One region of the Exiguobacterium sp. s101 genome, then DNA from elsewhere that is predicted to be linked to it. Evidence: riboswitches for the same ligand, from Rfam matches in the RefSeq annotation. Region 1 holds a riboswitch; each other region holds the start of a gene.
The links. Region 1 has a riboswitch for thiamine pyrophosphate ahead of KNO76_RS06620 (YkoF family thiamine/hydroxymethylpyrimidine-binding protein). Riboswitches for the same ligand answer to the same signal wherever they lie in the genome.

Region 1 (3,866 bases):
TCTTAAAGACGGGATTTATGAATGGGATGAAATCAACCGGGAGTTAATTAAAATTGTCGAATTGGATGACCCTGAAGGTCGATTACGTTTTAATGATGGGAAAGCCGATCCGTACGGTCGTATTTTTGCCGGGACGCTCCACTTGGACGATAAAGAGAATCAGGCATCTCTCTATCGGGTGGACCGCGATGGAACGACGACAACACTTATGGATGAGTTGACACTTTCAAACGGGTTGACGTGGTCTCCTGACCATTCCGTTTTTTATCATATTGATACACCGACCGAAAAAATTCGACAATATGATTTTGACATGAAGACCGGCACATTGTCGAACGGAAAGGTCGTCATCGACTTTTCGGAAGAGGACGGCTTCCCGGATGGCATGACATCGGATACGGAAGGTTTTTTATGGATCGCACATTATGCAGGAAGTAAAGTATCTCGCTGGGATCCATCGACCGGTGAAAAAGTGTTAGAAGTTCACGTCCCTGCCCCGAATGTCACATCATGCGCCTTCATCGGGGATGGTCTCAATCGATTAGCCATCACAACAGCACGTGAAGGGATGGACGAGGAGGCGTTAACCGAACATCCGGACGCTGGATCGGTATTTATTATCGAGACAGATGTGAAAGGGATGCCGCTTTATCGCTTTGGGCGTTGAGGAGGACATACGATGGTGAAACGACTGTTAGTGCGAGCAGGTATTGGATTGGCAGTTGCGGCAGCGGTCAAGGTGGGAATTCAAAAATTACAAGAAAGTCGAGCGCGGGAAGAGGATCATTCTTATCTCGATCCGAAGTGGGACGAGGTCCCGAGTGTCGATTCGGACAAGGACGAGGATGAAGTCGGATTGACGCAGCTCGACTCCATTTATCGAGCCGAGTGGCAAGCAAACGCCTATCCGCGTTCAGAAGCAGAACGGAAAGCGTTGGAAGAATAATTGAATGTTCATGAAAATACGTCGATGAGGCGTGTTTTTTTATTGACAAAAGGGTGGAACCGTTACATTATACAAAGAGTAATGATTACTATTTAACGGAGGTCCATCATGAAACGAATTCCAATTACGGTACTCTCAGGTTATCTTGGTAGCGGGAAGACGACACTGCTCAACCACATTTTACATAACCGTGATCACAAAAAATATGCGGTCATCGTAAACGATATGAGTGAGTTGAACATCGATGAGAAGTTGATTGAACAGGGCGGATTCTCCCGTACCGATGAAAAGTTAGTCGAGCTCTCGAACGGGTGCATTTGCTGTACGTTACGTGAAGATTTGCTCACGGCTGTCGATGAGCTGACAAAGGATCGTGACCTCGATGGGATTATCATCGAGTCATCAGGGATTTCCGAGCCAATTCCCGTCGCACAGACGTTCACGTATGCCGACGACGCCCTTGGGATCGATTTGACGAGCCGTGTCTATATCGATGCGATGGTCACTGTCGTCGATGCGTACCGTTTCTTCAAAGATTTCAATTCTGGTGAATCGCTCATGGAACGTCAACAAGCCGTCGATACAAGAGATGTCCGTGAAGTTGTGGACCTACTTGTCGACCAAGTCGAGTTTGCGGATATCATCGTCTTGAACAAGATGGACCGGGTGTCTGAAGCGGAACTGCAGGAGATGGAAGGTCTGCTCAAGACGCTCAACCCGAGCGCACGATTGTTGACTTCGACCTACTCGGACGTGGCGTTAGACGATCTACTTGACGTCCGGTTGTTCGATTTCGATCAGGCGATGTATGCGGCGGGATGGATTCAAGAGCTCGAGGCAGAAGAACATACGCCGGCAACGGAAGAGTATGGGATTAGTTCGTTCGTTTACCGTCGTCGTCGACCGTTCCATCCTGAGCGTTTGATGAATTGGATGGAGCATTATCCAGAAGAAATCGTTCGCGCCAAAGGGTTCTTATGGATTGCGTCACGGAACGACCTAGCCTGTCTCTTCTCTCAAGCCGGATACGCGTCAACGCTCTAACACGCGGGCCGTTGGCTAGCGACACTTCCGGAGAATGAACGAGAGGCGATGTTTGCCTCAGAACCTGAACTACGCGAGGACTACATCGAGCCGTACGGAGATCGACAAAACGAATTGGTCCTCATCGGTCAACGGATGGACCGGGAGACGGTCGAGCGGTCACTTGATACTTGCTTGTTGATGGATGAGGAGATAGTGGAGCCGTGGAATGCCTTCCATGACCCACTTCCTGGTAATGGCCAACTCGTCACTTATTCAGATTGACCGTTTACAAAGTGACGAAACATCGCTATACTGTGACTGCATAAGTAACCGCATATCAATGACTGCACTAGGGGTGCTTCGGCTGAGATGTGAGCATGGCTCCAATCCCTTATAACTCGATCCAGGTAATACTGGCGTGAGGAAGTGCGGCACTTTCTCTATGCAAGTTTGTATAGATTTTGTTGCTGCATTCTCATGAATGCGGCTTTTTCTATGCAAACACATATAGAGGGGGAAACAAGATGAATGAATCATGTGGCACGAGTCCGATTGTCGGATTTCGCTTCACGCTTAGCCCGATGACAGATGACTTTGTCGGGACGATTAAAGGGGCATTGAAAAGAACAAATATGACAGGTGTGTGGCGACATACGGATGACGTATCGACCGTGATCCGAGGGCGCGTCGAGCACGTGTTCGACGTCGCACGGACAGTCTTGAGTCTGGCTTCTGAAGAAGGACGCCATGTCTCGATGAGCGGAACCTTCTCCGTCGGATGTCCGGGAGATTCGGCTGAGGATGAGGCGCTCGATGCACCGCCACAACCATTGAATGGAATGTCAAGAGAACAGTATGTCTCTTCACAGTTCGCGCTTTATCCGATGGGTGCAGATAACTATATGGATCTCATCTATGATGAAATCGAACAAGCGAAACAGGCTGGTGTGTATAATGACTCCATGCATTATGCGTCAGGCATCCATGGGAATTTGGATGATGTGTTCTCATATTATGAGGCGACGTTCAACCGGACGCGCGACAAGAATCGACATGTCGTCATGACGGTGACGTTCAGCGTGAACAGTCCGTCACATGGAGGTCAACATGCTTAAGTCGTGGAAATTGAAAGAGGTCGTCCTCGTCTCCGTATTGTCTGTCGTCTTTGCCGTCGTCTATTTATTGTTCGTCCATATCGGGAACTTGTGGGCAGGATTGATTGGACCAATCGCCTATGAGTGGATCTTCGGTATCTGGTTCATCGTGTCAATCATCTCGGCGTATATCATTCGAAAACCGGGTGCTGCCTTCATCTCGGAAGTGATGGCTGCGACGATTGAAATGTTGATTGGGAATGCGATCGGACCGCGCATCATCCTGGTCGGCATCGTTCAAGGTCTTGGTGCTGAAGCCGTCTTTGCAATGACGGGTTATCGTCGATATGAGCTATGGGTTCTCATGCTTGCTGGATTTGGCTCGGCCGTCACGAGTTTCGTGTACACCTACTTCATGAGCGGATTTGCGATGCTTGAACCGGGATATGTAGCGACGATGTTCGGGCTCCGTGCGGTCAGTGGCATGGTCATCGCAGGAATCGGTGGGAAGTTGCTCAGTGATTTGTTATTGAAGACAGGGTCACTTCGCGGCTATGCAATCGCTCGGAGTGGGAACGTCCATGGTTGAGACAGAATCGCTTTCATTCCGGTTTCCAGAAAGTCAGGACACCATTTTAAAAGAGGTGACACTTTCCATACGACCTGGACGTACCGTATTGAGCGGAGCGAGCGGAAGTGGGAAATCGACGCTTCTTGCGCTATTCAACCGTCTCTATCCAGAGAATTGTGATGGGATCCTTGAAGGCAGGCTCGAACTGTTCGGACGATCATACGACGAC
Region 2 (3,866 bases), on a different contig from region 1:
ATCGCGTGATAGCCCCAAAATCCAAGATGGTAGTATTCACGCATATTCGAGATCGGGTCGTCTGCAATCCATTTTTCCCCACGCTGATAACTGAGCGTGAGCGGGATCGTGAAAAGAAGAAATCCAAGTGTGAAGCCGGCAATCGCTAACCGTCTTCCGTTCCACTTCACTTCACGGACAGGATGACGTTTCATATAACGCAAAATCAAACCGTAGATGATGAGGTCGATAAAGAAGAACGCATCGATTGGGCGGATGAGCGTCAAAAAGCCACCCCCGACATCTCCCATCTGCCCGATATCGGATAGTAAAGCGACGGATAATAAGTCTTCAAAATAGCGATAGTACCAGACGTCTGAGACGAGCAGGGTACTATGCAGGAACAGAGAAACGTATAAAATCCATCGGCGGATCGGATAAGACACGGCAAGTGCCCAACTCGTCAGGAGCAAAATCGTCGCCAAGTTGATGAGAAAGAACGAAAAGTCGAACGCCGTCGCGGTCAACCAGCTAAAAAAGAAGAGCTTTGCCAGGGAGAGTGACAAGTAGCTCCAATAATCGAGATATTTGATCATGAACAACACATCCTTTTCATATCCATTCCCGATGAAACGAGTGCGGGAAACGTGAAGATGTGTCCAACAAACAAGAGGCACGTCGACCTCAGTTGATCAGAAACGTATCGCGCAGTTCAATGATGGTTCCTTCTGGTGCTTTCAGTTTACTTAAATGACCGTCGACGACGAAATAGATGTTGCCACCGTGCTTCGGTAAAAACGTGACGCCGAGTTGTTCGAGTCGTGCGACTTCCGCTTTGAGGTCATCCACATAGATCGCAAAATGGACGGGACCGGCCATATGTTTCGAATAATCTTGTAACGTTTCATTCGTTTTAGCAGTCTGGAGCTCGATATAAAAATCACCGAGCTTGAGCCAACTGTTGAAGTCACGCGTATGGAAGTTTCGCGACTCTTGGACAAGTTCAAAACCGAGTGCTTCGTAAAATGTCTTGGACGCAAGATAGTCAGGCGTTTGGATACAGATATGATGGATTTGTTTCATTAGGATGGTTCCTCTCATTCAATTTTGATGAAGTGTACGATATGGCCTAGTCAAATACTAAGCGGATGAAGCTATGATGTGAAAAAGACGACAACTTCCCATTTATTTTAGTGTACCGAACGCGTGCTTTTGAAGATACGGGGTAAGAAACTTTTTACGGAAGAAATCGTATGGAAGAGAGAAAAGGATAGAAACCAATGAGGTGAAAGCATGAAAGGAAATGAAATCACGATTCAACCGATTGATGCAGTCAATCGAGATGCGGTCATCGCTCTGACAGTGGACGAGAAACAATCCCGATTCATCGAGACAAATGCCGAGTCGCTTCAAGAGATGGCTGAGGATACGAAATATAATTGGCAGAGCTATGCATTTTATGACGGTGAGCGACCGGTTGGCTTCATGATGGTCGGAGCAGAAAACCAGACAGAACGGTATGTGTGGCTCGATCGTTTCATGATGGATCAAAACGAACAGGGGAAAGGTGTTGGAACGAAGTGCCTACGCATGGCGGTGGACTGGATTCAGACAAAATATGATGTCGATGATATCATCCTGAGCCTCCATCAAGAGAATGAAGCTGCGAAACGATTTTATGCGAAGAACGGCTTTGTCGACAGCGGCTTAATTGATGAATGGAATGGTGAAGCGATTTGGGTCTATCATACAAAAAACCGACCGTCATGAGTCGGTCGGATTCTCGGCTGGACTTGTTGTTTTTGTAGCATTCATGCCCATCGAAAAGAGAACGATAGCTGCAAAGAAGAATAGGGTAACGAACCAGTTTTGGAGAAACGGATCGACAAACGTCGGTTTTTCCAACCAACTCCCGGTTGAGATTTCGGCGTACCAACGTATGTAGAGTGCGATGCGTTCGAGTGTGTATAAGAGTCCGGACAAAAACAACAACATACCACCCGCTACAAGTTGATTGAAACGAGACATAAAACCCCTCCTCTATAGATGTTGTCTATAGTTTACCATTTCCATCCAATTGAGGGGCTTTTATTTGAGTATACTCGGTCGCAACTGTTTGACGCGTGACAAGACGAGCCAACCGAGAAGCGCGCCGGTCAAACTAGAGGCCAGGAACGCCGGGACGAAGAAGAAAGCACCGAACGTCGAGCCCATCAACAGTTTCGCGTACGGGACGGCAATCAACGAAGCGATAACCCCAGTCCCGATGATTTCTCCGAGAGCGGCAGCATAGAAGCGGTTCGTGCGAACGAAGAAAATGCCGGCAAGAAACGCGCCAATCATGCCACCGGGGAACGCGAGCAGTGACCCTGTGCCGGTCATGACGCGAATGAGTCCGGTCACGAATGCGACGAGGACGGCTCCGATTGGGCCGATGGTGACTGCGGCAATCACGTTCACCATATGCTGAATCGGATAAGCGCGGGCGACACCTGTGGGAATCGAGATGAACATCGAGCCGACGACGGCGATGGCCACGAGCATCGCCATCCAAGTGAGTTGTTGAATACGCATGAATAATCTCCTTTCAAAATAAAAACGCCACGTTTCCAGACGGAAAAATGGCGTGGATATACAGAGACGTATCCCAAGCCACTTCCCTACGCTGGTATGAGCCAGATCAGGTTCAAAGGGTCCGGCACAATGCCGTCTCAGCCCGAAGGCTCCCCTAGTGGTCGTTTATTGATTTGAGTATAGCATAGCTAAAATCGGAAAATGGGCGAAATTATCCCTCATTCTTGGCTAACAGGTCCTCATAGTCCTTCTCGTTCCAAAAGAGCGGTGAGATGGATTCGGGACCTTTTAATATTTCTCCATCCTGGTCGTATACGATGGCATATCCGCTCGCGACATCGAATACGAACAAGTCGGCAGTGACTTCGGTCACGCCGTTCCCGGCGATGATCACGTCATCGATTGGGTCCCGGGCCAGTTCGACGCCCGCTTCATCGAGTTCGACGAGGAGGGCTGACGTGTAGGCATGGCGGTCATAGACCGTTTGGAATTCATCCTGCGTGAGGACGACATCGGTAGGTGGAGCACTTGTACCGAATTTACGATTTTCAATCTCTTCGACGTATTGAAGGAAGGATTCCTCCTGCCAGAATAGCGGAGCGACCGACTCAGATCCATTGATCACCGTTCCGTCCTGATTATCGAAAATGGTAGCATACGTCCCGTCATCGAGCTTGAATGGGTAAATATCCGCATACGTATGCTCGAGGCCGTTTCCGGCGATGATGACGCGTTCGAACGTCTCGCGAAACGGTTTGATTCCTTGTTGTTCAAGGGCAGTAAGGAGCGGTTTCGTTTGTTCATATTGGTCATAGACGTCTTTAAAGTCCTCACGTGTCCATTCTGTGATGGGTTCATCCGGTGATTCGATTGGAATCGGATTGTCTGCCACTGTATCCGTACAACCTGTGAGTAAAAGTGCACTTAATCCGAACATCGCCCATCGTCTCATGATTTCATCCCCTCAACTTACATTTTCCACCATTTTATCATTCATGACGAAAAAGCAGAACCTGTGCACATTCTCACTCGGGGTGAGGACGTGTCGCATAGTGATCGAGTGTGTTCTTGAAGTGAAGTATATCGTCTTCAGAAATCGTCACACCTGAGGAGGTGCCGTAGCGAACCGCATGATAAACAGATGGGTTCATCGGTAAATCGATGCGTTGGAACCACTCTTGCAATGTCTCATGAGCACGCAATCGTTTGACTGGTACGAGAGATTGGTTGAATGTGATCAATACATCGCGAATCGGGACGTTCGTGAACGCTGTGAGCGTCGAAATGGACGAAGCGTTCTGGTTCTGCACATC
Region 3 (3,866 bases), on a different contig from region 1:
CCGCCAACTTCCGACGGCAGGGACTGCAGTTGACCCTGGTACAGAACTCACAGTCATCGTCTCAGAGGGCGTTGAACCGACCGATGTTTCGATTGAACGAGAAGTCAGTGTCGAAGTCGAGCAACCGGATAAAGACAAAAAACCGAAAGCGGTCGAAGTCGTCATTCGTACGGTCGATGCACGTGGTGAAATTGAAGTATTACGAGATGAAATCACAGAAACAACAACGTATTCGTATACGCTCGTCATTGCCCCCAACGAAGTCGGGACAGCAACGATTGAAGTTGATGGTGAGATCGTCCGAACCGATTCAGTCACATATGCGCAAGCCAAAGAGGCACAATAAAGAGGTGACGGTAGCGTCACCTCTTTTTAAAGGAGGTAGTCATATTGAAAGGAACGATTATTCGCTTACAGGGTGGATTTTATGATGTCATGACCGAATCGAATCAAGAGATTCGGTGTCGCGCCAGAGGAAACTTTCGGAAACGTAACATCTCGCCTGTAGTTGGTGACGATGTAGTGATTCAAGACCAAGAGGATGGGACCGGCTATATTCTTGAAGTAGAGGAGCGTCAGAACCATCTCGTCCGACCGCCGATTGCCAACATCGATCAAGCATTTCTCCTCTTTTCAGTAAAAGAGCCAGCATTTTCCTATCATTTACTTGATCGATTCCTCATTCTGATTGAGTCAAAACAGATCCATCCGATCATCGTCTTGACGAAGATGGACTTGCTGAGTGAAACAGAAACCGGACCGATTCAAGAGGCTGCGGATTGCTATCGTGCAATCGGATATGATGTGATTGAGACGTCAACGGAGCTTTCGGATGGAGTCGAGCAAGTACGGAGACTCTTTAAAGGGAAGACGAGTGTCTTCGCCGGGCAGACGGGCGTCGGAAAAAGTTCGCTACTGAATGCAGTCGCACCAGAACTCGAGTTAGCAACCGGTAAAATCTCCAAGTCGCTCGGTCGGGGGAAGCATACGACGCGTCATGTGACGTTGATTCAATTGGCGGACGGACTAGTAGCAGATACACCGGGATTTTCGAGTTTGGAGTTTCCACAGGAACTCGAGACTGATGAGCTCAGATGGTGTTTCCCGGAGTTTGTCGAACGACACGACGATTGCAAGTTCCGAGGATGTGTTCACATCAACGAACCAGGCTGCGCCATTAAACAAGCCGTTCAAGATGGTAAAATTGCTTCAACTCGCTACAATAATTATGTTACCTTTATGGAAGAGTTAAATGATCGAAAACGGAGGTATTGACAGATGATTAAAATTGCACCATCCATTTTAGCTGCCGATTTTGCCAATTTGGAGGCAGAAGTGAAAGCTGTTCAAGAAGCGGGAGCAGACTATATCCATTTCGATGTGATGGACGGTCAGTTCGTGCCAAACATTTCGATTGGTCTACCTGTGCTCGCGAGCTTACGTAAAAAATCAGATATGGTCCTCGATGTGCACTTGATGATTGACCAACCGGAGCGATACGTGGAAGATTTTGTGAAGGCAGGCGCGGATATCGTGACCGTTCATGTGGAAGCAACGAACCATTTGCATCGTGTCTTGCAACAAATCAAAGTGGCTGGTGCGAAATGTGGAGTCGTCTTGAATCCGCATACACCATTGTCGACAATCGAACATGTGCTCCCAGATGTTGATATGGTATTGCTCATGACCGTCAACCCAGGGTTTGGTGGACAAGCGTTCATTGAATCGGTCGTACCGAAAATTTCAGCGCTCAACCAACTGCGTCAGGATCGCCAACTTGATTTTGAAATTGAAATCGATGGTGGGGTCAACGAAGAGACGGCGAAACATTGCATCGATGCGGGTGCCGATGTACTAGTTGCCGGTTCGGCCATCTACAATCAACCGGATTATAAAGCAGCCATCGATAGCATTCGTGGCGCATCTCGTGTATAATCAACTATAGAACAACAAGATATTGTCGCAAGGGGTGTCACATGATGTGGCTGAGAGGCATACGCTAACCCTTTGAACCTGTTCCGTTCACACGGACGTAGGGATGTGGCGAAAATGCACGTTGCGAATCTAAGCAGCATGGCGTTTACGTCATGCTGCTTTTTGTCGTTCAAACAGTTAAAGGAGGAAGAAAGATGAAATCACGTTTTAAATTACAAGCGCTCATCGAAATTTCATTGTTTGCGGCGCTCGGGCTAATCTTTGATTTACTCATCCCATACCGCTTGCCACAAGGGGGCTCGATTAGTCTAGCGATGCTCCCGATCTTTGTGATGGCATTCCGTCACGGATTGAAAGGGGGACTTGCGACAGGTGCACTCGTCGGGACGCTTCAACTGTTGTTCGGTGCCTACATCTTCACGCCTGTACAGTTCTTGCTCGACTATACGGTCGCTTATGGCCTCGTCGGTATGGCGGGTGTGTTTGCTGGTCGTGTGAAACAGGCGGCCGGTCAAGGTGCAACAAAGACACTCGCGACATATTTGGTGCTCGGTGCCTTGATCGGGTCGGTGTTGCGTTACGCGGCACATGTCATCTCGGGTATCGTCTTTTTCGCCGAGTATGCGGAAGGCCCGGTCGTAGCGTATTCACTCGGTTATAACGCGACGTACATGGCCCCATCCTTTATTATTTCAGCCATCGTATTAGTATTACTCTTTACAACAGCTCCACGTTTCACACGTGTAGCTACACGGGACATTCGTCAATGAATGTCTTGATCGTCGCGGCAAGTCCGGAAGTTATTCCTTTACCGCGTCGTGCCGATTATGTCATCGGTGTTGATGGAGGTTATCAGAGACTGTTAGATGAAGGGATTGAACCGGACGTTGTGGTCGGAGATTTTGACTCGTTTGTGGGAAAACCACCGAAAGAAGCGTTACGCTATCCGTCCGAGAAAGATGTGACGGACCTTGAGATTGCGCTTCAGTTGGCAAGAGAGCGAGGGGCAACGAGGATGCACGTATACGGGGCGCTCGGTGGGCGAGTCGATATGACGTTCGCGAACGTCGGTTTGCTCGAGAAGTATCCTGAGATGGTTTTGCATGGGAATGGTCAAACAGTCTATCTCGTTAAAGCCGGTGATTATAGCTTTTCAAAAAAAGAAGGCTACTATTTGTCTTTCATACCTTGGAAGACAGCGACTATTTCTATTGATGGTGTCAAGTACCCGCTCGAACATCATGACATCAAGAGTGAAGAAGCGCTGACGATTTCCAATGAATGGACTGAAGCATTTGCCCGATTGACGGTTCATCGGGGGATCGTTCTCGTCATGGTCGTCAAAAAATAAGCAAAAAAAATCCCATCGGCGAATGCCGCTGGGATTTATTCGTTCGTGTATAAGTATTATACGCGTTCAACGAGACCAGATTTAAGTGCGCGAGCTGAAACCCAAACGCGTTTCGGTTTACCGTCAACGAGAATACGAACTTTTTGTACGTTCACACCCCAAGTACGTTTTGTCTTGTTGAGTGCGTGCGAACGGTTGTTACCTGATTTAGGTGATTTACCTGTTACGTAGCATTTACGTGCCATGCGTTTCCCCTCCTTTTTTATGTGGGTTCGTCCTAATAGACACTCGTTTATATTAGCACGGCTTTTTTCCCGATGCAACTAGAAAATCATACCATGACAAGAAAAAAACTTGACATTACTCGCAAGGATTTGAATAATGAATGAGGTTATCGCGCTAATTGACCGAGTTTCTGGAGCAGGTTCTTTTAATAACTAGGTACTTATTGTAGAATGTACATTAGGAATCATTCCGAATAAAGGAGGCTACTCCATATGGCAATTGAAATGAAGACAACATATGGCAATATTGACATCACAAGTGACGTCATCGCAACACTCGCAGGTGGTGCAGCGAT
Region 4 (3,866 bases), on a different contig from region 1:
GTTTTTGAACTGTCAGTTCCATGGTGCCAACTTGTTCACGAGTGAGTTTGAGCAATGTAAAATGACGGGGTCTTCCTTTGAAGAGAGTCAGTTTGAAGGGGTCCGTGTAACGGAAGGGGACTGGTCTTTCGTTAACCTTCGTCACGTATCACTCAAAAAGATGGATTGGTCCCACGTACGCTTAGTCGAAGCGGATCTATACGGAACTGACTTGACCGAGACGGTTTGGCATCAGGCGGACTTGTCCCGGGCGACACTTCAACATGCGGTGTGTCGTGGTGCCGACTTCAGAGGAGCACTCGTCGATGGGGTTGATTTTTTGAACGTGACGTTACAGCAAACAAAATTAGACGCGATGCAGGCGATCCAAGTCGCGCGCTCATTGGGGGCGATTGTAGAATGAAGCCGGAACAAATCATTGAACAGCTGGTTGCGTTCGCAACAGAACGTGAATACATCCGAACGGTCGTCTTGAACGGCTCGCTCGTCAATCCGAACATCCGACCAGACCCGTATCAGGATGTCGATCTTGCCTTTTACGTAGAAGATGTAAGAGCGGTTGCGGCCGATCGCTCATGGATCGACATGTTTGGAGAGGTCTTGATTATGCAGACACCTGAGACGTCTGATCCCGAACGACATGTAACGTTTTTAGTGCAATATGTAGACGGACACCGTATTGATTTGACGATTCGGCGTGTTGATCAACTTGAAGCGATGCTCGAAGCCGACTCGCTCAGTCAAATCATCTTTGACCGAGATAATCATCCAGATGTGACGCCGTCAGACACATCGTATCGTGTGAAACATCCGTCTGCTGACGAGTATGCGGCTTGTTGGAATGAGTTTTGGTGGGTGTCGCTCTATGTCGTCAAAGGAATCAAGCGGCATCAAGTGCTATATGCGCTCGACCACCTCGACATCATGCGGAATATGCTCCGTCAGATGATGGAATGGAACATCGGTTATGCGACAGATTTCTCGGTGAATCTTGGGAAGTCAGGGGACGGGATGCGCGACCATTTACCGGAAGAGTTATGGGAGATGCTCGGGGCGACGTATGCCTCGGCTGAACTGAGCGCCATTGAGGACACGCATGACCGATTACAATCACTCTTTTTCTTTTGCGCGCAACGCGTCGCCGAACAAGGACATTTCGTATTTCGGGAGGAAGAAGCGAGACGCGTCCGTGCTGCATGTGCAACACTTCGACATTCGAACGATTAATGACGGCGAGAGCCGGGAAACGCTCCTTATAGAGAAAGGAGCGTTTTTTCATGAATCCATATACGACATTTATTGCCCTTTTAGTCGGAAGTCTCGTCCTCTTTGTCGGCATTCGTTTAAAGAAATGGCCAATCGTTTTGGTTGCGATGCTTCCTCTTGGTCTCGTCGCGTTCAATATGTTTTTGCTCATCACCGGACGCTAGAAAATCTTCACTCGTCTTTCTGATACATCGATTTGATGAAGAAGGCACTCGGTAATAAAATACCGATTGCGCCTTCGATGATAGCGAATAATCGGGTCAATCCGATTGGCAACAAATCACCAAAGCCAATCGATAGTAGGGTGACCCCGCTGAAGTACAGGAGGTTTTCCCAAGTCGGTTCGACAGCATTCATGGATTCGAGTGAGGTCACAAGAATGACTGAATCGCGAGATAGCGCATAATAAATCAACGTGAACCCTAACATGACACCAAATAGGCTGACGAATAACTGAGCGAACAACCTCCCATCAAATCCTGTCTGTTTATACGTTTGACGTTTGAAAAACCAAAACACGTTCAAGCTGATGAAGAGTAATGCAATCGTCAATAAAATCGTATTCATTCTGTCCACATCCTTTTCTTATCAATGTGCTTCCTTACCCATTCCCGAAGCGAAGAATGAAAAACGGGATCGGAAAAGGTTTGCAATTGATGAAAAAATTGATAGAATGTGGTCGAAGACGACTGAATTTCATAATGTTTGCCACTAGGGGAGTCGCGTTACGCGGCTGAGATGGACATGGTCCAGACCCTTTGAACCTGATCTAGTTCACGCTAGCGTAGGGAAGTGGGCGAAACGACTCATATGGCTTCACCTAGATATGACTGTTCGAGACGCCGCTTCCGTTATGGGAGGCGGCGTCTTTTATCTGTTATAAGGGGGATTTCATATGAAATTTACAGATCACTTACGTCAGGAAGCAGATGGATTGTTTGAAGCAAGCTTTCATCACCCGTTTGTCCGTTCACTCGGAGAAGGAACGCTCGATGAGAAGAAGTTCAGACATTACGTCATGCAAGACTCTTATTATTTGAATCAGTTTTCGAAAGTGCAGGCGAAGGGGGCGACGCTCGCACCGACGATGGAACTATCAAGCCGTTTTTTAACACATGCCTTACACACGATTGAGGCGGAACTCTCACTTCATCGAGAGTTCTTTACGATGCTCGACGTGACGGATGTCGAATTGGCGACATTCGAGCCGGCTCCGACCACTTATGCGTATGCGCTCCATATGCAACAGGCAGGACCGACACTCGGGGACGTGCTCGCGTCGATCCTTCCGTGCTACTGGGTGTATTACGAGATTGGCGAACGTCTTAAAGACAAGCGTCCTGATCATCCGATTTATTCGGCCTGGATTGCGACGTATGGCTCAGAGTGGTTCCGTGAATTGGTGGAAGAACAAATCGATCGATTAGATGAGCTCGCAGGACAAGCGACAGAAGAAGAGCGTGTGCGTTATACGAAACTGTTCTTGAAGAGTTGCTATTACGAAGTCGCTTTTTGGGAAATGGCTTGGACACTTGAGTCGTGGACATTGTCACAGGAGGTCAACCAATGAGACATGAGATTTGGAGTGAGATTCGGAAGCAGGCACCGCTCGTTCACAACATCACGAACACAGTCGTGGCGAATTTTTCGGCGAATGGACTGCTCGCCATCGGTGCCTCTCCCGTCATGGCGGATGCAATCGAAGAAGTGGCAGAGATGACATTTATAAGTGATGCGCTCGTGTTAAATATCGGGACACTTAGTACGATGACCGAAGCCACGATGATTCGTGCAGGGCAGGCGGCGAACGAGGCAGAATGCCCCATTGTACTCGACCCGGTCGGAGTCGGGGCGACGTCATTCCGACGAGATGTGGTCGAACGTATTTTGCGTCACGTGCGTGTCACGGCCATTCGAGGAAATGCAGGAGAAATCGCGACGTTGATTGGTGTCGATTGGGCAGCTCGTGGTGTCGATGCTGGAGACGGCGCATGCGAACCGCGACAATTGGCGCTTGAAGCAGCGAAACGATACGGATGTGTCGTGGCCGTGACTGGAAAAGAAGATATGGTCAGCGACGGGAACGTCGTCATGGAAATACACGGCGGGACGAAACGCATGACTGAGACGACCGGTACGGGATGTTTACTCAGTGCAGTGGTCGGAGCTTGTCTAGCAGTCGAAAAGAACGCCCTTAAAGCGACGGTGACCGCCATGTCAGGCTATACTTATTCCGGTGAGCTAGCGAGTGAGCGAGCAGAAGGACCGGGAGACTTTCCGATTCACTTTTTAAATGCCCTCCATCAATTGACGCAACATACAATTCCGACGAATCGAATCGAGGTGTCGACATGATGAAACCTCAAGTTTTGACGATTGCAGGATCTGATTCAGGCGGAGGAGCCGGCATTCAAGCCGATCTCAAAACGTTTCAAGAGCTCGGCGTATTCGGGACGAGCGTGCTGACTGCAATCACAGCCCAGAACACACTAGGGGTACATGGAATTGAGGCTATTTCCACGGAAATGATTACCCGACAAATCGATGCGGTGGCTGATGATTTTAGCATCACCGCTTGTAAAACCGGGATGTTGGTGGAC

Region 2: it holds a riboswitch for thiamine pyrophosphate, as region 1 does, so the genes downstream of both, thiW (energy coupling factor transporter S component ThiW) here and KNO76_RS06620 (YkoF family thiamine/hydroxymethylpyrimidine-binding protein) in region 1, are expected to answer to the same signal.
Region 3: it holds a riboswitch for thiamine pyrophosphate, as region 1 does, so the genes downstream of both, thiT (energy-coupled thiamine transporter ThiT) here and KNO76_RS06620 (YkoF family thiamine/hydroxymethylpyrimidine-binding protein) in region 1, are expected to answer to the same signal.
Region 4: it holds a riboswitch for thiamine pyrophosphate, as region 1 does, so the genes downstream of both, tenA (thiaminase II) here and KNO76_RS06620 (YkoF family thiamine/hydroxymethylpyrimidine-binding protein) in region 1, are expected to answer to the same signal.

Annotation. Positions count from the first base shown of each region.
Region 1 covers NZ_JACSKX010000006.1:9,475-13,340, forward strand. The annotation lists gene KNO76_RS06605 (SMP-30/gluconolactonase/LRE family protein) at 1-667, shown strand, start outside; gene KNO76_RS06610 (hypothetical protein) at 680-946, shown strand; partial or broken gene KNO76_RS06615 (GTP-binding protein) at 1,055-2,254, shown strand; TPP riboswitch at 2,314-2,414, shown strand; gene KNO76_RS06620 (YkoF family thiamine/hydroxymethylpyrimidine-binding protein) at 2,497-3,087, shown strand; gene KNO76_RS06625 (ECF transporter S component) at 3,080-3,655, shown strand; gene KNO76_RS06630 (ABC transporter ATP-binding protein) at 3,648-3,866, shown strand, end outside.
Region 2 covers NZ_JACSKX010000005.1:18,016-21,881, forward strand. The annotation lists gene KNO76_RS05690 (LTA synthase family protein) at 1-575, opposite strand, end outside; gene KNO76_RS05695 (VOC family protein) at 664-1,062, opposite strand; gene KNO76_RS05700 (GNAT family N-acetyltransferase) at 1,273-1,749, shown strand; gene KNO76_RS05705 (hypothetical protein) at 1,744-2,007, opposite strand; gene thiW (energy coupling factor transporter S component ThiW) at 2,068-2,553, opposite strand; TPP riboswitch at 2,620-2,719, opposite strand; gene KNO76_RS05715 (hypothetical protein) at 2,765-3,505, opposite strand; gene KNO76_RS05720 (hypothetical protein) at 3,579-3,866, opposite strand, start outside.
Region 3 covers NZ_JACSKX010000001.1:237,219-241,084, reverse strand. The annotation lists gene pknB (Stk1 family PASTA domain-containing Ser/Thr kinase) at 1-346, shown strand, start outside; gene rsgA (ribosome small subunit-dependent GTPase A) at 388-1,275, shown strand; gene rpe (ribulose-phosphate 3-epimerase) at 1,279-1,935, shown strand; TPP riboswitch at 1,956-2,056, shown strand; gene thiT (energy-coupled thiamine transporter ThiT) at 2,130-2,705, shown strand; gene KNO76_RS01235 (thiamine diphosphokinase) at 2,702-3,286, shown strand; gene rpmB (50S ribosomal protein L28) at 3,343-3,531, opposite strand; gene KNO76_RS01225 (Asp23/Gls24 family envelope stress response protein) at 3,784-3,866, shown strand, end outside.
Region 4 covers NZ_JACSKX010000005.1:47,345-51,210, forward strand. The annotation lists gene KNO76_RS05915 (pentapeptide repeat-containing protein) at 1-403, shown strand, start outside; gene KNO76_RS05920 (aminoglycoside 6-adenylyltransferase) at 400-1,227, shown strand; gene KNO76_RS05925 (hypothetical protein) at 1,278-1,430, shown strand; gene KNO76_RS05930 (ion channel) at 1,438-1,833, opposite strand; TPP riboswitch at 1,970-2,074, shown strand; gene tenA (thiaminase II) at 2,162-2,836, shown strand; gene thiM (hydroxyethylthiazole kinase) at 2,833-3,621, shown strand; gene thiD (bifunctional hydroxymethylpyrimidine kinase/phosphomethylpyrimidine kinase) at 3,621-3,866, shown strand, end outside.